Regions from separate parts of the Variovorax sp. OK605 genome, predicted to be linked through region 2. Evidence: riboswitches for the same ligand, from Rfam matches in the RefSeq annotation. Region 2 holds a riboswitch; the other holds the start of a gene.
What was found. Region 2 has a riboswitch for manganese ahead of mntP (manganese efflux pump MntP). Riboswitches for the same ligand answer to the same signal wherever they lie in the genome.
Positions count from the first base shown of each region.

Region 1 (10,140 bases), on a different contig from region 2:
CTCAAGCGCTTCAGCATCCTCGACGGCTACGGCCTGAAGCTGCTGCGCAAGGCCGGCATCGTGCCTGCCGTGATCACCGGGCGCGACTCCAAGCCGCTGCGCGTGCGGCTCGAGGCGCTGGGCATCGAGCATGTGCGCTACGGCACCGAAGACAAGCTGCCCGCCGCGCAGGCCATGCTCGACCAGCTGGGCTTCAGCTGGGCGCAGGCCGCAGCCATCGGCGACGACTGGCCCGACCTGCCCGTGCTCACGCGCGTCGGCTTCGCGGCGGCGCCGGCCAACGCCCATGCCGAGGTGCGCAACATTGCGCGCTACGTGACCCAGGCGCGCGGCGGCGAAGGCGCGGCGCGCGAGTTCTGCGACCTGCTGCTCACGGCCTGCGGCCAGTACCGCGCCATGCTCGACGCGGCGCTGGGACCGAACCGGAGCCCGAACGCATGAGCACCGCGAAACGCGCGTGGGGCATGGCGCGCGACGTCATCGACCGCACCACGATCTACCTGCCGATCATCCTGACGGCCGCCGTTGCGCTGGGCACCTACTGGCTGGTGCGCAACGCGCCCAAGCTGCTGGAGCCCACGGCCAAGGTCGCGCCCACGCACGAGCCCGACTACTTCATGCGGGACTTCGTCATCAAGAACTTCCTGCCCAACGGCGACCTGCGCAGCGAACTGCACGGCGTCGAAGGGCGGCACTACCCGGACACCGACACCATGGAGGTCGACAAGGTGCGCATGCGCTCGGTGTCGCCCGAGGGCCTCGTGACCCGCGCAACGGCCGACCGCGGGTTGTCGAACTCCGACGGCAGCGAGATCCAGCTGTTCGGCAACGCCATCGTCATTCGCGAACCGTCGGTGAGCCCGAACGGCAAGGCCACGCCGCAGCTCGAGTTTCGCGGCGACTTCCTGCATGCTTATGTCGACACCGAGCGGGTCACGTCGAACAAGCCGGTCACGCTCATGCGCGGCACCGACCAATTCACCGGCGACACGCTCGACTACGACAACCTGAGCGGCGTGGCCAACCTGAACGGCCGCGTGCGCGGGGTGCTGATTCCGTCGGCCGCCAAGGCGGCCCCGGCCGCACCCGCCAAGAAACGCTGAAGAAGAAAAAAGAAAACCACCGCTGCATGACCACGTCCCCGCTTGTCTTCATCACCGGCGCCTCGAGCGGCATCGGCCAGGCCCTGGCCGCGAGCTTCCACGACGCGGGGTACCGGCTGGCGCTGGTCGCGCGCCGCACGGCGGAGATCGAATCGTGGGCTCAGGCGCGCCGGATCAGCGCGGACCGCTATCAAATCTACAGCGCCGACGTGGCGCAGACCGACAGCATCGTGGCCGCCGGCCATGCCTGCATCGCGCAGCAGGGGCTGCCTGACGTGGTCATCGCCAATGCCGGCATCAGCGTCGGCATCGACACCGGCGAGCGCTCCGACCTCGACGTGCTGGCGCAGACCTTCGCCACCAACAACGTCGGCCTGGCCGCGACCTTTCATCCGTTCGTGCGGGCCATGGAGCAGCGTGGCACCGGCCGGCTGGTGGGCATCGGCAGCGTGGCGTCGATCCGCGGGCTGCCGGGGCACGGGGCGTATTGCGCCAGCAAGGCGGGCGTGGTCGCGTACTGCGAGAGCCTGCGCGGCGAGCTGTTCAAGAGCGGGGTGAAGGTGGTCACGCTCTGCCCCGGATACATCGACACGCCGCTCACGCAGGGCAACCGCTATGGCATGCCCTTCCTCATGACGGCCGAGGACTTCGCGGCCCAGGCGCTGCGCGCCATCGAGGCGGGCACGAGCTACCGCGTGATCCCGTGGCAGATGGGCGTGGTCGCCAAGATCATGCGCATGCTGCCCAACGCCGTGCTCGACCGCGCCGTGCAAGGCCGCGAGCGCAAGAAGCGCAGCGGCGAAGCCTGAGGGCGCGCCGGACCAGGCCGGGCCTGGCGGGCCGCACAGGCTGCCGGCCATGAAAAAAGGCTCCCGAGGGAGCCTTTCGTCTTTGGGGGCCTGGAAGCGCAGGGCTCAGTAGCCACTGTTGCCGCCGCCATAGCCGCCACCACCACCACCACCGCTGCGACCACCGCCGCCACCGCCGCGGGGACCGGCACCGTAGGGGCTGCGGAAACCGCCATCGCCACCACCGCCGCCGCCGCCACTGCGGCCACCGCCACCGCCGCCGTAACCGCCACCGCCGGAGCGGCCACCGCCGCCGCCGCTGCGATCGCCGCCACCACCACCGTAGCCACCACCGCCGCCGCCGTAGCCACCGCCACCACCGCCGCCATAACCACCGCCGCCACCACCGTAGCCGCCGCCGCCACCGCTGCGCGGGGGACGTGCTTCCATGGGACGTGCTTCGTTGACGACGACGCTGCGGCCGCCCAGGGGCTGGCCGTTCATGCCGGTGATGGCTGCCTGTGCTTCCGCGTCACTGCCCATCTCGACGAAGCCGAAGCCCTTCGAGCGGCCGGTGTCACGTTCCATCATGACCTTGGCGCTGGTCACTGCGCCGAACTGCCCGAAGGCCTGTTCGAGATCTCCGTCGCGCACCGAGTAAGGCAGGTTGCCGACGTACAGTTTGTTGCCCATCGAGGGACTCCTATAAACACATCAAGAAAAGCGATGGAGTCCCGAAAGCATCACTCAAACGAGAGCCGTCGAGTCGCGCGAAACTGACCGATCACCGAACTGACTCCCGACCAAAATGAAGAGGGAGGCTCGTGCATTATGGGGGAAATATCAAAAATGCAAGCGGGAAATTGCGTCTTGAGGTAGCACCTTCAAAAGCACCTGGAAGCTAGCGCACGCTTACGGCTTGGAGGGGCGCTTTCGATACGGTGTGTAGAATCCGCCCCGTCATTGGGGAGTAGCCGCCTTCCGATCTGCGAGAAGGGCCCGCGTCAACAGACTTGTCCTGCCCCACACGGGACATGGCGCGTGCAGTGAACATACCTGGCGAGACCTTTGACCATGCAACTTCGGAAAAAAATGGCCGAAGGGTGTTGCATGGTCAATTGCGTCCTTCGGCCTAAGGAACCCCACGTTCATCATGGAAGCTTTTCTCGTTGCAACCGGCGTAGTTGCGCTCGCCGAAATGGGCGACAAGACCCAACTCCTGGCACTCTTGCTCGCGGCCCGTTTCAGGAAACCCTGGCCCATCGTCCTCGGCATCTTCGTTGCCACCATCATCAACCACGCGTTGGCGGGTGCGGTCGGCAACTACATCACGCGCTGGCTCGGGCCCGAGGTGCTGCGCTGGATCCTCGGCGGCTCGTTCATCGCCATGGCCGCCTGGATGCTGATTCCCGACAAGCTCGACGACGACGACGCCCCCGGCGTGTCGAAGTTCGGCGTCTTCGGCACCACCGTGATCGCCTTCTTCCTGGCCGAGATGGGCGACAAGACCCAGATCGCCACCGTCATGCTGGCCGCGCGCTTCACGCACGACTACTTCTGGGTGGTGGCCGGCACCACGCTGGGCATGATGCTGGCCAATGCGCCGGTGGTGTGGCTCGGCGAAAAGATCGTGCGGCGCGTGCCGATCAAGCTGGTGCACGGCATCTCGGCCGCGATCTTCCTGGTGCTGGGCATCATCATGATCATCGGCTGGTAGGCTGCCGATGAGACGGGGCGATATACTGCCCCTCGCGCCGATTTGCTACAGCTTGCGGGCGCTTTATAAATTCAGCTAAAGACAGGCGCGGCAGACCCGGCTCGTTTTTGGCGAGGCCGGGTTTTTTCATTCATGTCGTCGTCACCACCTTTGGTCGTCACCTCGCAGTCGATGCAGTTCGCGGGCCCCCTGGCCTTGCGCAGCGGCGCATCGATCAGCGACTACACGCTCGCCTACGAAACCTACGGCACCCTGAACGCCGAGCGCAGCAATGCGGTGCTGGTGTGCCATGCGCTCAACGCCTCGCACCACGTCGCGGGCGTCTACGAGGGCCAGGCCCGCTCCGAGGGCTGGTGGGACAACATGGTGGGGCCGGGCAAGCCGGTGGACACCGACCGCTTCTTCGTGATCGGCGTGAACAACCTCGGCTCCTGCTTCGGCTCGACCGGCCCGATGCACGTGAACCCCGCCACCGGCCGCGTCTACGGCGCCGACTTCCCGGTGGTGACCGTCGAAGACTGGGTCGACGCCCAGGCCGAGCTGCTGAACGCGCTGGGCATCGAGACGCTCGCGGCCGTCATGGGCGGCAGCCTCGGCGGCATGCAGGCGCTGTCTTGGACGCTGCAGTACCCGCAGCGCGTGCGCCACGCCGTGGTAGTGGCCAGCGCGCCCAACCTCACGGCCGAGAACATCGCCTTCAACGAGGTGGCGCGCCGCGCCATCGTGACCGACCCCGACTTCCACGGCGGCCACTTCTACGAACACGGCGCGATCCCCAAGCGCGGCCTGCGCATCGCGCGAATGATCGGCCACATCACCTACCTGAGCGACGACGTGATGAACACCAAGTTCGGCCGCATCCTGCGCAGCGCCGTCGAAGGTGAGGCCGCGGCGCTCGACTACCGCTATTCCACGCAGGACGTGGAGTTCCAGATCGAGAGCTACCTGCGCTACCAGGGCGACAAGTTCAGCGAGTACTTCGACGCCAACACCTACCTGCTGATCACGCGCGCGCTCGACTACTTCGACCCCGCGCGCAGCCATGGCGGCAAGCTCAGCACCGCCTTCGCGCAGGCCAGCGCCAAGTTCCTGCTCGTGAGCTTCAAGACCGACTGGCGCTTCTCGCCCGCGCGCAGCCGCGAGCTGGTGAAGGCGCTGCTCGACAACCGCCGCAACGTGAGCTACGCGGAGATCGACGCGCCGCACGGCCACGACGCCTTCCTGCTCGACGACGTGCGCTACATGGGCGTGGTGCGTTCCTATTTCGATCGCGTCGCCAAGGAGTTCCAGCAATGAGCGACCTCGACCACCAGCGGCTGATCGCCGAACTCGTGCCGCAGGGCGCGCGCGTGCTCGACCTCGGCTGCGGCGACGGCGCCCTGCTCGACCTGCTGCAGCGCGAGCGCGGCTGCACCGGCTACGGCGTGGAGATTGCCGACGGCAACGTGCTGCAGTGCATCCGCCGCGGCGTCGACGTGATCCAGCTCAACCTCGACGAAGGCCTCGCGATGTTCGACGACGCCTCGTTCGACGTGGTGCTGCAGATCGACACGCTGCAGCACCTGCGCAATGCCGAGGTGATGCTGCGGGAGACCGCGCGCGTGGGCCGCATCGGCATCGTCGCCTTCCCCAACTTCGCGCACTGGCCCAACCGGCTGAGCATTGCGCGCGGGCGCATGCCCGTGACGCGCCGCCTGCCCTACCAGTGGTACGACACGCCGAACATCCGCGTGGGCACCTTCAAGGACTTCGAGGTGCTGGCCGGCAAGAACAACCTGCGCGTGCTCGACGCCTTCGGCCTGCAGGACGGGCGCGGCGTGCGCTGGCTGCCCAACGCGCGCGCCGGCACGGCGGTGTTCAAGTTCGAGCGCGGCGGCGGCTGAGCCGCTCGCTGAACAGGCGATGAGCTTCACGCTCGCCGAGCCGGTCCACAGCGAGCTGCTCATCAAGAAGAGCCGCTTCATCGGCTGCGTGCAATCCGTGCCCGACCGCGCGGCCGCAGTGGCCGTCGTGGCGTCGCTGCGCGCCGAGCATCCCGCCGCGGCGCACGTCTGCTGGGCCCTGATGGCCGGTGGCCAGTCGGCCGCCAACGACGACGGCGAGCCCGGCGGCACGGCCGGCCGGCCGATGCTCGAAGTGCTGCGCCACCAGCAGGTCGAAGGCGCGCTCGCAACGGTGGTGCGCTACTTCGGCGGCGTGAAGCTCGGCGCGGGCGGCCTGGTGCGGGCCTACACCGATGCGGTGGCGCAAGCGTTGCTCGGCGCCACGCTCGTGCCGCTGGTGCGCCAGCGCAGCCTGCGCTGTTCGGTGCCCTATGCGCTCGAAGGCCTGGTGCGGCGTGAACTTGCCGCGGCGGGCGCGACGCTCGACAGCGTGCAGCACGGCGACGACGTGGCCTTCGCCTTCTCGCTGCCCGAGCCCGATGCCGACGCCTTCATCGTGCGCCTCGGCGATGCTGCGCAAGGGCGCGCCGTCTGGCCGCGGGAGTGATGCGTTTCGCGGGCACTGCAGGCACCGCGGGCACCTCGGGCCGAGGCGGCGTCAGCCCGAGAATGCCGCGCGGCGGCACCGCTGCCACCACCGTCTCGTCGTCGTCGGGCCCGCGCCGCGCCATCTCGGCGGTCACGATGCCCGTGGGCACCGCGAGCACGCCCCAGCCCAGCAGCATCATCACCGAGGCGATCGCGCGGCCCAGGTCGGTCTTGGGCACGAGGTCGCCGAAGCCCACCGTGGCCATCGTCGAGATGGCCCAGTAGATGGCCACCGGAATGCTGGTGAAACCGTGCTGCGGCCCTTCGACCACGTACATCAGCGTGCCCATCACCAGCACCACCAGCATCACGAAGCCGACGAACACGATGATCTTGCGCCGGCTCGACGCCACGGCCGAGACCAGCGCGCGGTACTCCACCGAGTAGCGCGACAGCTTGAAGATGCGGAACACGCGCAGCAGCCGCAGGATGCGCACGTCGATCAGGTAGGCCATCTCCGGCGCGAGCGCCACCAGGAACGTCGGCAGCAGCGCGAGCAGGTCGATCACGCCGTAGAAGCTCAGCGCATAGCGAAGCGGCTTGTTCACGCAGCACAGCCGCGCGATGTACTCCAGCGTGAACAGAATGGTGAACACCCATTCGAGCGCGTTGAACAGCGGGCGCCACTGTTCGCGGATCGACTGCACGCTGTCCAGGATCACCACCAGCACGCTGGTGACGATCACCGCGATCAGCGCCAGGTCGAACACCAGCCCCGCGCGCGTGTCGGCCTCGAAGATCACCGTGAACAGCGTGCGGCGCCAACCGTGCGCGGGCTTGTCGAAGCGCGAGTCGGTGGCGGACGAGATGGCGCGCATGGCGGGCATGGTGGGCGCGCCACTGGAAACTTCGGTGTTCGAACGGGTCATGAAGCGCCATTGTCATGTGTCCGCACGACTTATTCGGTTACGCTTCTTGCGCAATGAAGTGCCGCATGCAGTGAGCGCGTTCTTACGATAGTCCCTTTCTTGAGGAGCTCCCCATTGGCTACACAGTCCCCCTTCTTCGGCAAGCGTGATCGAGACACCGATTCGTTGAATTCCCGCCCCGCGCCGCTGGTCGGCGCAGGCACCAATCTCTCGGGTACCCCCGTGAATCCATCGTCGCTGACCGCACAGCAGGGCGGCCTGAACCCCGCAGCCGCTGCTGCACCCGCCGTCAAGGAAGGCGGCAGCAAGCTCACCGTCGGCCCGAACATCAAGCTCAAGGGCGTCGAGATCACCGACTGCGACACGCTCGTGGTCGAAGGCCTGGTCGAGGCCACGATGGACTCGCGCCTGATGCAGATCGCCGAACAGGGCGAGTTCAAGGGCTCCGCGGAGATCGACATCGCCGAGATTCGCGGCGTGTTCGACGGCAGCCTCACGGTGCGCGAGAAGCTCGTGATCCACTCGACCGGCAAGGTCACCGGCAAGATCCGCTACGGCAAGATCGTGATCGAGGAAGGCGGCCAGCTTTCCGGCGAGATCAGCCACGGCACCAAGCCGTCGCTCCAGGCGGCTTGAGTCCAGGCCGCTCGCCGCTGCTTAGGACTTAAGCAGTCGGCGGGGTCCACCCCAGGCGCTCCAGCAAGGCACCGGCCGCGGCCGGTGCTTTTTCTTTGGCGCCGTTGATGAAGTAGACGAACACGTCGCGCTTCCCGGTTTTCTTCGTGGGTGACGTGGTCCAGCCCTGCGCCCGCTCGGCCCACGTGTCCAGCGCCTTCGGGCCGTAGCCCGTCTTGAGCTTGGCGTCGGCCATCATGAGCCGCGCATAGGCGACGTCGCCCTCGGGCTCCTCGAACGACGGAAACTTGTCGGCGTCGGTGAACACCGTCGACACCTTGTGCTTCTTCGCCAGCGCCTGGTAGGCCGGCGTGATGAAGCTCTCGTGCCGCACGTCCATCACGTGCCGCAGCACGCGGCTGCCTTCCTTCCCGGGCAGCAGCGAAAGAAAAGCCTCGAAGTCTTCCGCATCGAACTGCTTGGTCGGCATGAACTGCCACACGATCGGCCCGAGCTTGTCGCCGAGCTCGGCCACGCCGCTGTCGATGAAGCGCTGGATCGACTCGCCCGCGCCCGCCAGCAGCTTGCGGTTGGTCGAGAAGCGCGAGGCCTTGAGCGAGAACATGAAGTCGGCCGGCGTGTCGTCGTGCCACTTCCTGAACGTCTCGGGCTTGAAGGTGCTGTAGTAGGTGCCGTTGATCTCGATGGAGCTGACCTTGCGGCTCGCGTAGTTCAGCTCCTTCGCGTGCGCGAGCCCCTTGGGATAGAAGTTGTCGCGCCAGGGTTCGTAGGTCCAGCCGCCAATGCCCACCTTGATGTCTGCCTTGCTCACATGACCCTCCGGGTTGAGATCGCCCGCACTCTACGCGCGGTCGCCTCAAGGCGCAAAATGCGTTTTTTTTCGTCCACCCGCGGAGAACCCCCCGATGAACGCCCCCCTGCACCGCGAAATGCCCGCCGGCACGCTCGACGCCGCGCGCGCCCTGTCTGACGTCACCGCCCGATGGGACGGCGACATCGTCAAGCAACTCACCGACTACATCGCCATTCCCGCCAAGTCGCCCGGCTTCGACAAGGACTGGTCGGCCAACGGTTACCTGGAGACCGTGCTGCGCAACGCCGCGGCCTGGGTCGAGGCGCAGAAGGTCGAAGGCCTGAAGCTGGAAATCGTGCGCCTCGAAGGCCGCACGCCGGTGCTGTTCTTCGAAGTGCCGGCCACCGGCACCGACATGGGCGAGACCGTGCTGATGTACGGCCACCTCGACAAGCAGCCCGAGTTCACCGGCTGGCGCAACGACCTCGGCCCCTGGACGCCCAAGTACGAGAACGGCCTGCTCTACGGCCGCGGCGGCGCCGACGACGGCTATGCGGTGTACGCCAGCATCGCCGCGCTGCAGGCGCTCAAGGCTCAGGGCGCGGCGCACCCGCGCATCGTCGGCCTGATCGAGACCTGCGAGGAAAGTGGCTCCTACGACCTGCTGCCCTACGTCGACGCGTTGCGTCCGCGCCTGGGCAACGTCGAGCTGGTGATCTGCCTGGATTCCGGCGCCGGCAACTACGACCAGCTGTGGCTCACCACCTCGCTGCGCGGCATGGCCAGCGGCACGCTGAAGGTGGAAGTGCTGACCGAAGGCATCCACTCGGGCGACGCCTCGGGCCTGGTGCCCTCGAGCTTCCGGATCATGCGCCAGGTGCTCGACCGCCTCGAAGACAGCGCCACCGGGCGCCTGCTGCCCGCGAGCTTCCACTGCGAAGTGCCGGCCGACCGGCTGGCGCAGGCCAAGGCCACCGCCGCGATCCTCGGCGAAGAGGTCTACAAGCGCTTTCCGTGGGCGCACTACGACTGCGGCGGCTCGACCATGTTCGCGCTGCCCACCACCACCGACCCGGTGGAAGCGCTGCTCAACCGCACCTGGAAGCCCACGCTGTCGGTGACCGGCGCCGAAGGCTTCCCGGCGCTGAAGGACGCGGGCAACGTGCTGCGCCCCTACACCGCGTTCAAGCTGTCGCTGCGCCTGCCCCCGCTGGTCGATGCGGCCGAGACGGTGCAGAAGCTCAAGGCCCTGCTCGAAGACAACGCGCCCTACCAGGCCCGCGTGACCTTCGAGAGCAGCGGCGGCGCCACCGGCTGGAACGCGCCGACCATCACGCCGTGGTTCGAGAACGCGCTCAACAAGGCTTCGCAGGCGCACTTCGGCGCGTCGTGCGGCTACATCGGCCAGGGCGGCACCATTCCGCTCATGAACATGCTCAGCGCCGGCTTCCCCAAGGCCCAGATGATGGTCTGCGGCGTGCTCGGCCCGAAGAGCAACGCGCACGGCCCGAACGAGTTCCTGCATGTGCCCTACGCCAAGAAGCTGACAGCGGCCGTGGCCGAGGTGATCGCCGCCCTGCCGGTGGCGCACCGCGCCGCTGCGTCGGAGCCTGTCGCGGCTTGAGCGAGCCCCAGCCTCTGCCCTTGCCGCAGCGCGTGTCGCTGTCCACCCCGGACGGCGAGACGCTGGCGCTGCGCCGCCT
Region 1 is NZ_FOWL01000006.1:113,280-123,419, forward strand. It holds gene BM013_RS17135 (KdsC family phosphatase) at 1-441, shown strand, start outside; gene lptC (LPS export ABC transporter periplasmic protein LptC) at 438-1,103, shown strand; gene BM013_RS17145 (SDR family oxidoreductase) at 1,130-1,912, shown strand; gene BM013_RS17150 (RNA recognition motif domain-containing protein) at 2,018-2,584, opposite strand; yybP-ykoY riboswitch at 2,845-3,010, shown strand; gene BM013_RS17155 (TMEM165/GDT1 family protein) at 3,045-3,608, shown strand; gene BM013_RS17160 (homoserine O-succinyltransferase MetX) at 3,741-4,904, shown strand; gene metW (methionine biosynthesis protein MetW) at 4,901-5,491, shown strand; gene BM013_RS17170 (IMPACT family protein) at 5,511-6,098, shown strand; gene BM013_RS17175 (ion transporter) at 6,043-7,008, opposite strand; gene BM013_RS17180 (bactofilin family protein) at 7,123-7,644, shown strand; gene BM013_RS17185 (DUF72 domain-containing protein) at 7,673-8,455, opposite strand; gene BM013_RS17190 (M20 family metallopeptidase) at 8,550-10,061, shown strand; gene BM013_RS17195 (alpha/beta hydrolase) at 10,058-10,140, shown strand, end outside.
Region 1: another riboswitch for manganese. It lies ahead of BM013_RS17155 (TMEM165/GDT1 family protein); the one in region 2 lies ahead of mntP (manganese efflux pump MntP).

Region 2 (10,140 bases):
GCCGGCCGGGCTCAGCTGCTTCTTCCTGCCGCGCGTGCTGCCCGACGGCACGCGCAACGCCATCAACGTGCAGCGCCTGAAGGACAAGCTCGGCAACAAGGCCAATGCGAGTTCGGAGGTCGAGTTCCACGGCGCCACCGCCTGGCTCGTGGGCGAGGAGGGCCGCGGCATTCCGCAGATCCTCGAGATGGGCACCATGACCCGGCTCGACTGCGCGCTGGGCACCAGCGGGCTCATGCGCCAGTCGCTGGCCATCGCGCTCGACCACGCCGCGCAGCGCCACGCCTTCGGCAAGCCGCTGATCGAACAGCCGCTCATGAAGAACGTGCTGGCCGACCTCGCGCTGGAAAGCGAAGCGGCCACGGCCCTTGCCATTCGCCTGGCAAAGGCCTTCGACCATCCGGATGACGAGCACGAGCGCCTGATGGCCCGCCTGCTCACGCCGGTCGCCAAGTTCTGGATCTGCAAGCGCGGCAGCCACTTCGCGCAAGAGGCCATGGAGTGCCTCGGCGGCAACGGCTATGTGGAAGAGGGCGGCGAAGGCGTCATGGCGCGCATCTACCGCGAGATGCCGCTCAACTCCATCTGGGAGGGCGCGGGCAACATCATGGCGCTCGACCTGCTGCGCGGCCTGCGCAAGGGCGACGCGGTCGCGGCGCTGGCCAAGGAGCTCGCGCCCGCGCGCGGCCAGCACGCCGCACTCGACCGCCTGGCCGATGCCTTGCCGGCCCGCGTCGAGGCCATGGCCTCCGAGGCGCAGGCGCGCCGTCTGGCACAGGACGTGGCGCTCGCCGTGCAAGCTGCACTGCTCGCGCAGACGGCGCCGCCCGCGGTGGTCGGCGCATTCTGTGCGTCCCGCCTGGGCGGCGACTGGGGCCATGCCTTCGGCACGCTCGGCGCCGGCGCCGGCACCGATTTCGATGCGATCCTCCAGCGCGCGCAACCTCGTTGAGCGCGCGCCGAATTTTCAAACCAAAGACTCACGGGAAACACGACATGGCCGACCTGATCCTCCACCACTACCTGACCTCGCCGTTCTCCGAGAAGGTGCGCCTGATCCTCGGCGCCAAGAAGCTGCCGTGGAAGTCGGTGTTCATTCCGCCGATCATGCCCAAGCCCGAGGTGGAGGTGCTCACCGGCGGCTACCGCAAGACGCCGTTCCTGCAGATCGGCGCGGACATGTACTGCGACAGCGCGCTCATCGCCGACGTGCTCGAGCACCTGCAGCCCGAACCCACGCTCTACCCCGAGCCCGAGAAGGGCCTGTCGCGGATCCTCGCGCAGTGGGCCGACACCACGCTGTTCTGGGCCTCCATGGCCTGGAACCTGCAGCCCAAGGGCGCGGCCGAGGTGTTCGCCAAGGCGCCGCCCGAGGCGCTGAAGGCCTTCGGCGAAGACCGCGGCAAGATGAGCGCGGGCAACATGACCCGCCTGCGCCCGGCCGACGCCACCAGCGCCTACAAGTCGTACCTGCGCCGCCTGTCGGACATGCTCGACGACAAGCCCTTCTTGCTCGGCGAGGTGCCCAGCATCGCCGACTTCTCGGCGTACCACTCGCTCTGGTACACGCGGCGCATCGAGGCGGTGCGGACCATCCTCGAGCTGACGCCCGCGGTGGTCGACTGGATGGACCGCATGGCCGCCATCGGCCATGGCGCGCCCGAGAAGTTCACCGCCGACGAGGCCATTGCCGTGGCCAAGGCCGCCACGCCGCACACGCTGCTGACCGACAGCACCTTCCAGGACGACCACGGCATTGCGCTGGGCAGCGCCGTCACCATCCGCGCCGAGAGCTTCGGCCTGGAGGAAACGCCCGGCACGCTGGTCGCGGCCACGCGCACCCACTACACGCTGGCGCGCAGCAGCGAGCGAACGGGCACGGTGCACGTGCACTTTCCGCGCATCGGCTATGTGCTGAAGGCGGCCGAAGCCTGAACCGGGGCCGAAGCCCCGGCCGGGGCACCTTCGTGACTGCGCTCGCGCGCGTTCCGTATTTCAATTGCAGCTCCAACGTCAGAGACATTCAACAGAAGGACACCGGCAAATGATTCAGGACTTCAAGGGCAAGACCGCCGTTCTCACCGGCGCGGCCTCGGGCTTCGGCCTGGAGTGCGCGCGCATCGGCGCCGCCCGCGGCATGAACCTCGTGCTGGTCGACGTGCAGCAGGACGCACTCGACAAGGCCGCGGCCGAAATGGAAGCCGCCGGCGCGCAGGTGCTGGCGCGCAAGGTCGACGTGTCCGACGCCGGACAGATGGAAGCCCTGGCCGCCGCGGTGAAGGAACGCTTCGGCGCGCCGCACTTCGTGTTCAACAACGCGGGCGTGGGCGCCGGCGGCCTGGTGTGGGAAAACACCGTGGCCGACTGGGAATGGGTGCTGGGCGTCGACCTGTGGGGCGTGATCCACGGCGTGCGCCTGTTCACGCCCATGATGCTCGAGGCCGCCGCCAAGGACCCGGCCTACTGCGGCCACATCACCAACACCGCCAGCATGGCCGGCCTGCTCACGCCGCCGAACATGGGCATCTACAACGCCGCCAAGGCGGCCGTGGTGAGCCTCACCGAGACCATGTACCAGGACCTGAACCTGGTCACCGACCAGATCGGCGCGAGCCTGCTGTGCCCGTACTTCGTGCCCACCGGCATCACCAGCAGCGAGCGCAACCGCCCCAACGCACCCAAGGACAGCGAGCTCACCAAGAGCCAGCTCATCGGCCAGGCCATGAGCAACAAGGCGGTGAGCAGCGGCAAGATCACCGCCGCCGAAGTGGCCGCCAAGGTGTTCGAAGCCATCTCCGACAACCAGTTCTACGTGTTCAGCCACCCGAAGGCGCTGGGCAACGTGAAGAGCCGCATGGAGAACATCGTGTCGGGCGTCAACCCGGCCGACCCGTTCCTGGAGCGGCCGGAGATCGGGCAGAAGCTGCGCGAGCAGCTGCGCTCGGCCTGACACAGGCTTGAGGCTTGGGAGCCAAGGCTTCCTCAGGAGGCCTGCAGCTCGCCCACCAGCGCATCGACGCGATCGAGCGCTTCGGCAATCGACCGGTCGAGCAGGTCACCCGGGTCTTCGGCGTGCTCGATGGCCACGCTGTGGACTTCGGTGAGCCCCAGCAACGCCAGCGGGCTCGCGATGCCGGGCGTCAGCAGGTCCATCTGCGCCTGGAACCCGCCCGGCCCATAGCCGCTGCTGCCGCACGAACTCAGCAGCACCGTGCGGCGACGGCGCTCCGCCAGCAGCGGCACGTACGGGTTCTCGCGGTTGCGGTCGAAATCGAAGGTGGCGCCGATGCGCACGATGTTGTCGATCCATGACTTCAGCGGCGCCGGCATGCCGAAGTTGTACATCGGCACGCCGATCACCAGCACATCCGCGCGGCGGAGCTCCGCGATCAGCGCGTCGCTCTCCGCGAGCACGGCGTGCATCCACGGCTCGCGCTCGGCCGGCGGCGTGTAGCCCGACGCAATCCATTCGCCCGTGACGTGGCCCGGCGGCGTGGCGCCGATGTCGCGGTAGATCACTTCGTCCTGCGGGCGCGCGGCGCGCCATGTCGTCACGAAGCGGTGGCCGAGGCGGCGCGAATGCGAGCCGTGCGCGTGGGTGCCTGACAGGCCGGGGCGGGCGCTGGCGTCGATGTGGAGCAGGGTGGTCATGGCGGGGTCCTTGGTGCGGAGTTGCGGAGTAGGTGGATGAGATGGATGAGGTGAATTCAGCTGTCTGCTTGACACGGTTCCCAATCTATCCAAGCATCCGGAGCGCGACAAACGACGAATTCTTTGCGCCGCTGAAAAATAAATTCATCCATGGCCAACCTGCGTCAACTCCCGCCGCTGGCCGCGTTGCGTGCCTTCGAGGCCGCCGCGCGGCATTGCAGCGCCAAGCTCGCGGCGAGCGAACTCTCGGTCACGCCCACGGCCATCAGCCACCAGGTGCGGCAGCTGGAAGACGCGCTGGGCGTGGCGCTCTTCATCCGCCAGCCGCGGCAACTGGTGCTCACGCCGCAGGGCAGGGAACTGCAGGCGGTGCTGAGCGAGTCGTTCAACGCCATGGCCCATGCGGTGGCCCGGCTGCGCGCGCCGCCGCAGCGCCAGGCCATCACGCTGTCGGCCACGCCGGCGGTGGCGGCGCGCTGGCTGCTGCCGCGCGTGAGCGGCCTGCGCGCGCTGCATCCGCGGCTCGACCTGCGCATTCACGCGTCGCACGAGGCGGTTGCGCTCGACGGCGTCACGGCCGACATCGCCATCCGCTACGGCAAGGGCCAGTGGCCCGGCATGGTGGCCGAGAAGCTGTTCGACAACGTCTTCGCACCCGCCTGCAGCCCCGCGCTCAAGCTGCGTCGACGCGGCGACCTGAGGCGGCACACGCTGCTGCATTTTTTGCTGCCCGGCAGCAGGAGCCAACCCGGTACCTGGGCCGCGTGGCAGCAGCAAGCGCAGGTGCCCGGGCTCGATGTGTCGGCGGGGCCGGTGTTCTCCGACGAGACCCACACGGTGTCGGCCGCGCTGCAAGGGCAGGGCGTGGCGTTGATGAGCCTGGCCTTGATTGCCGACGAGTTGCGCGCCGGCAACCTCGTGCAGCCCTTCGGCCCGCAGTTGCCGGGCCTGCCGTTCCACTTGGTGTGCCCGCAGGCGCGGCGCGAGGAGCCCGCGGTGGCGGCGGTGTTCGAGTGGGTGCTGGGCCTGCAGCCGTTGGGCGGCGAGGTTTGACCCGATGCAGGGGGCGCGCTAGGATGGTTTTCATGTTCGCTCCTGCATCCCCGTCGATCCGCCCCGCGCACGCCTGCTGTGCCCGCGTGCCTAGGGGTGCTTGCGCTTAGCGATCCAGTTCAAGTCCGCATCCCCGATGGCCACCCGTTGCAAGACCGGTGGCCTTTTTGTTTTCCACGTTTCTTCAACTTCAGGAAAGTCCCCATGTCCCTTGCCTTGTACGACACCTGGTCGCGCACCGTGCGGCCCTTCACGCCGCTGCAACCCGGGCATGTGGGCCTGTACTGCTGCGGGCCGACGGTGTACGACCACGCGCACATCGGCAACCTGCGGACCTACGTGTTCGAGGACGTGCTGCGCCGCGTGCTCGAGCTGAACGGCTACAGCGTGCGGCATGTCGTCAACATCACCGACGTCGGGCATCTGGTGTCCGACGCTGACGAGGGCGAGGACAAGATGGAGAAGGGCAGCCGGCGCGCCGGCGAGTCCGCGTGGGCCATCGCCCAGCGCTATACCGCCGCGTTCCAGGCCGACTGGCGCGCGTTGAACCTGCTGGAGCCCGCCGAGTGGCCGCGTGCCACCGACCACATTCCCGAGCAGTTGGTGTTCATCGAGGCACTGGAGCGCAAGGGCTTCACCTACGGGACCTCCGACGGCATCTACTTCGACACGACCCGCCAAGACGGCTACGGTCATCTGGCCCGCCTCGACCGCGCGGGCCTGTGGGCCGGGATGCGGGTGGCGATGGGGGAGAAGCGCAACGTCTCGGACTTCGCGCTCTGGAAGTTCAGTCCGCCGGCCTCAAGGCGCCAGATGGAATGGGACAGCCCCTGGGGCCGCGGCTTTCCCGGCTGGCACATCGAGTGCTCGGCCATGTCGGCGAAGTACCTGGGCCCGTGGTTCGACATTCATTGCGGCGGTGAAGACCATGTCGCGGTGCATCACAGCAACGAGATCGCGCAGACGCAGGCCTGCCACGGCACCCGGCTCGCCAACTTCTGGATGCACGGCCACTTCCTCACGCTCGACGACCGGAAGATGGCCAAGACGGACGGCGACTTCCTGCGCCTGCAGACGTTGATCGACCAGGGCACCGACCCGATGGCCTACCGCTACCTGTGCCTCAGCGCGCACTACCGCAGCACCTTGCGCTACACCGACGAAGCCATCCACGCGGCGCAATCCGCCCTGGACCGGCTGCGCAAGGCCTACGCAGGCTGGCCGCTCGGCGGCACCGCGGATGAGGGCTTCGTGGCGCGCTTCAATGCGGAGGTCAACCAGGACCTGAACCTGCCGCGTGCGTTGGCCGTGGTGTGGGCGCTGGTGCGCAGCGATCTGCCGCCCGAGGTACGACGCGCCACCGTGGACCATGCCGACACCGTGCTCGGGTTGCGATTGAGCGGGTGGGCCGCGCCCGCGCTGGCGATCCCCGAGGACATCGCCGCCCTGTTCGCGCAACGCCAGGCGGCGCGCGACGCCAGGGACTGGGCGCAGGCGGACCGTCTTCGGGCGGTGTTGAAGGCCCGGGGGTGGCAGGTGGAGGACGGCGCAAGTAAGTAGCAGTCACCCAGCCCGTCAAGTGGTGAGGTGGCAACACCCCCGAAGGATTTTTCTGTTGTCGATAACAAAGTCACAAAATAATCTGATTGCTCTTTTGGCCGTTGGCGCCTTGAAACAAATCTCAGGCGTGTTGAGTACCTAAAGACTACTATCCAAGGCATTAGAGAAGACAAGGATTCCTATGGAGACATACCCGACCCTGCGCCAAGCCACAGGCGTTGCCCGCACCCTCAGCAAACGTTCGTCATGCACCATGGTGGTCTATCGCATGGGAGAAGAAAAGTACGTGGCTGCGCATGCCACCGACCGCGTGGAGGGCGGCGCCATCGAGGGGGTGTACCGCGATGGCTACGTCGTGAAGACCTTGCTGACCAAGAAGACCTGAGCGCCGCACCCCGCGTTCCGGTCGATTCGACAAGCCTCCTGCGGGAGGCTTTTTCGTGGGCGCCCCACAAAGCCCTACCGCCAGGGCAGGCGCTGTCACGGGACGGTGGCGCGAGCTCATCTAGAATTGCACCTCCCTTGGGGAGTAGCCGGCTTCCGGACTTCGGAAGCGCTCGCGTCAACATACTCGGATCGCACCTTGCGACCGTGGCGCGAGCAGCCGAAAGGTTGGCGAGACCAGCGGTGCATGAACGCGGCTTTGGCCGGCGGGTTCGTGTGCCGCGGCGTCTTGAACCGGCCTTGCTTGCTACTTCCAACATGAACATCGCCTCCACGATTCTTCTTGCATTCGCCATGTCGACGGATGCTTTCGCCGCTGCTGTCGGCAAAGGCGCGGCCCTGCGCAAACCCTCCTGGCGCGAAGCCCTGCGCACCGGGCTCATCTTCGGCGTCATCGAGGCGCTGACCCCCGTCATCGGCTGGGCCGCCGGGCTGGCTGCCGCCAGCTACGTCGCGCGGTGGGACCACTGGATTGCCGTGACGCTGCTCAGCGTGCTGGGCCTGCGGATGATCTGGGCCGGCTTCGGCGCGCCCGACGCGATCGACGAGAAGCCCAGCCGCAACACCTTCTGGACCCTGGCCATCACCGGCTTCGCCACCAGCATCGACGCGATGGCGGTGGGCGTCGGCCTGGCCTTCATCAACGTCAACATCGCCTGGACCGCGCTGGCCATCGGCCTGGCGACGTTCACCATGGTCACGCTCGGCGTGATGGTGGGGCGCGTGCTGGGCGCGGTGGTCGGCAAGCGCGCGGAGATTCTGGGCGGTGTGGTGCTGATCGGGATCGGGTTCCTGATCCTCTATGAGCACCTGAACGGCATGGCTTGAGCGACGTCGGCACGGCCCTGGCCAGTATCCTTGCCGGGTCGTCCATCCACCCGCACCGCGCCTCATGATCGAAAGCACGCTCCCCGATTTCAAGTTGCCCGAAGCCGAGGACGACTACGACCGCCGCCTGCTGGCGGATGTCACCCGCATCGGCTGGCACCACGTGCATGTCGAGGGCGATGGCGACGGGCCGGCCTTCGCTTTCTCGCTGGGCTTCTACGCCAACTACCGCCAGCCCGAAGTCATCGTCTTCGGCCTTCCGCCGAAGACGGCCCAGCAGTTCCTGAACATCGTGGCCGTCAAGGTCGCGGGCGCCGGCGAAGCGCTTGTTCCGTTCAAGGCCTACGAAGACATCGCCGAGGGCGTACGCATCGCCTTCGTGCCGGTCGCACGGCGGCACTACCCCGAATACCTCGGCTACGCGGGTTGGTTCTATGCGTCGATCAAGGCCGACCTGCCGGTGCTGCAGATGGTGTGGCCCGACAGGCAAGGTCTCTTTCCTTGGGAGCAGGGCTGGGACACCAGCTTCGCATCCGCGCAGCCGCTGCTGTGCGACAAGGAAGACCAGCCCGCCGGCGCCGACGCCGGCGATGCCTGGCCCTTCGACAGCCCGCCGAACGTCATGTGCTTCACGGTGCGCGGCATCCTCGAAGACGCGAAGCCGATCCTCATGGTGTCCCGGGACGAGGAAGACGGCGCCTGGCAGTTCCTGACCGGCGACGCGTTCGAGATGGCCGACGCGAAGCTCGTCTCGCTGCAGAGCATGGTCGAGCGCGACGCGAGCCTTCGGGCACTGGCCGACATGCCCGCGGGCTGGATGGCATGGCGCGAGAGCCCGGCGTCGGCGTGGAGCCGGCAGGCGCAGAGCCAGCAGACGGACGACTGAACGACGACCGAGCGCCGGGGCTGCGCGCCGCGCTTGCCTTGCTCTTACTGCGAACTCGGCACGGCCTGCATCAGCAGTGTCAGCGCCTTGCGCAGGCTCGCGACCGAAGCCTGCTCGCCCTTGTCGTAGCCCATGCGAACCACCACGAGGTCGTGCGACGGCACGATCAGCACCACCTGTCCGCCGGCACCGAGCATGTAGTAGGCCGTGGTCGGCACGGGCCACGTGCTGGTGCCGTTGAGCCAGAAGAAACCGCCGTAGATCGGGCGCTTGTCCGCGGCCCAGGCCGGTGCGAGCGTGCTCACGAACTTGACGAAACCTTCGGGCAGCAGGCGCTCGCCGTTCCACACGCCGTCCTGCAGGTAGAGGTTGGCCAGCCGCGCCCAGTCGCGCGCCGACATGAAGTCGTAGCCCTGCGCCAGGAAGTTGCCGTAGGGGTCGGTCTCCAGCGTCATGGTGCGGATGCCGATCTTGTCGAACAGCGCGCGCTGCGGGAACGACAGGTATTCTTCGCCGCGTTTCTCGACCGCGAGCCGGACCAGGTAGTTCGCCAGCACCGGGTCGGTGTTGCGGTAGCGCCCGACAGTGTTCGGCGGCCATTGCTGCGGACGGGTGGCCGCGTAGTTGAACGCATTGATGCGCCCGGTGTAGAAGTAGATGTGATCGGGGTAGGTGCCGTTGGGGTCGAAGTCGGGATCGTCCGGCGCCTTGATGCGCAGCCCGCTCGACATGTGCAGGATGTCGGAGATGCGGATCTCCTTGCGCTTGTCGCCGTCCGCTTGCCACTCCGGAATGGGCGCGCGCTGGTCGAGCTGGTATTCGCCCTGCTTGATGAGCGTGCCCAGCAAGGTGGCGGTCACGCTCTTGCCCATCGACCACGACTCCAGCGGCGTCGTCGCATTGATGCCGCTCATGTAGCGCTCGCCGACGACGCGTCCCTTGTGCGTGACGACGAAGGCGGCCGTATAGGCCTGCGGCACTTCGAAGGCGGCGTCGACCGCCTGGCCCAGCTTCGTGGCGTCGATGCCGGGCGCGGCTCCCGCGGGCATCACGTTGCCCATCGGCCAGTCCTGCGTCGCGGGATCGGGGAGGGTGCTGGTGACGGTCACGGGCGTGAAGAACACGCCGTCCTTGCCGGGCGGCAGCGTGATGCAGCCTTGCGAGCCGAAGTAGCGCGCCACCAGCGTCGTCCCGTTCGGCATGGTGATGCGAACTTCCTTCTTCGCGCGATCGACCACCGGCTTGCCGACCTTGCTGCGCTGCGCGTACGGGCCGGTGAAGTAGCCGACGCTCTCCGCGGCAACATCGGGGTCGAGGCCGGTGATGAATGCGGCGGAGCACATGGCCTTGGCGTAGCCCGACGTGTTGAGCTCCAGCGGATCTCCGGGCGGCGGAACGTAAGGGGTGTCGAGTTCGTAGGTTCTCGCGCGTGCGATGAGCGCTTCGCGTGCCGGCAACTCGGGCGCTGGCGCTCCGGTTGCGGGTGGTGCGACGCCTGTGCCGAAGCCGACGCCGATGCCTCCTCCGCCACCGCCCCCACCACCGCCTCCGCATGAGGTCAAAGCTATTACAAGAAGCGCACCTGTTGCAATGGCAAGAGGGACGCGGGCAATCCTCGTCATGAACTCTCCTCGTTTTTTTGTTGGCACGTGAGTCTCTCCAAAGGTGTGACGAAGTGCAAGCCTTGCGTTCAGCTTGTGCTCAGTCTCCTGCAGCCT
Region 2 is NZ_FOWL01000001.1:184,032-194,171, forward strand. It holds gene BM013_RS00880 (isovaleryl-CoA dehydrogenase) at 1-952, shown strand, start outside; gene BM013_RS00885 (glutathione S-transferase family protein) at 997-1,935, shown strand; gene BM013_RS00890 (SDR family oxidoreductase) at 2,045-2,950, shown strand; gene BM013_RS00895 (FMN-dependent NADH-azoreductase) at 2,983-3,651, opposite strand; gene BM013_RS00900 (LysR substrate-binding domain-containing protein) at 3,802-4,704, shown strand; gene cysS (cysteine--tRNA ligase) at 4,909-6,264, shown strand; yybP-ykoY riboswitch at 6,781-6,961, shown strand; gene mntP (manganese efflux pump MntP) at 6,967-7,536, shown strand; gene BM013_RS41615 (DUF4262 domain-containing protein) at 7,601-8,422, shown strand; gene BM013_RS00920 (serine hydrolase domain-containing protein) at 8,467-9,879, opposite strand; gene BM013_RS00925 (LysR substrate-binding domain-containing protein) at 10,124-10,140, opposite strand, start outside.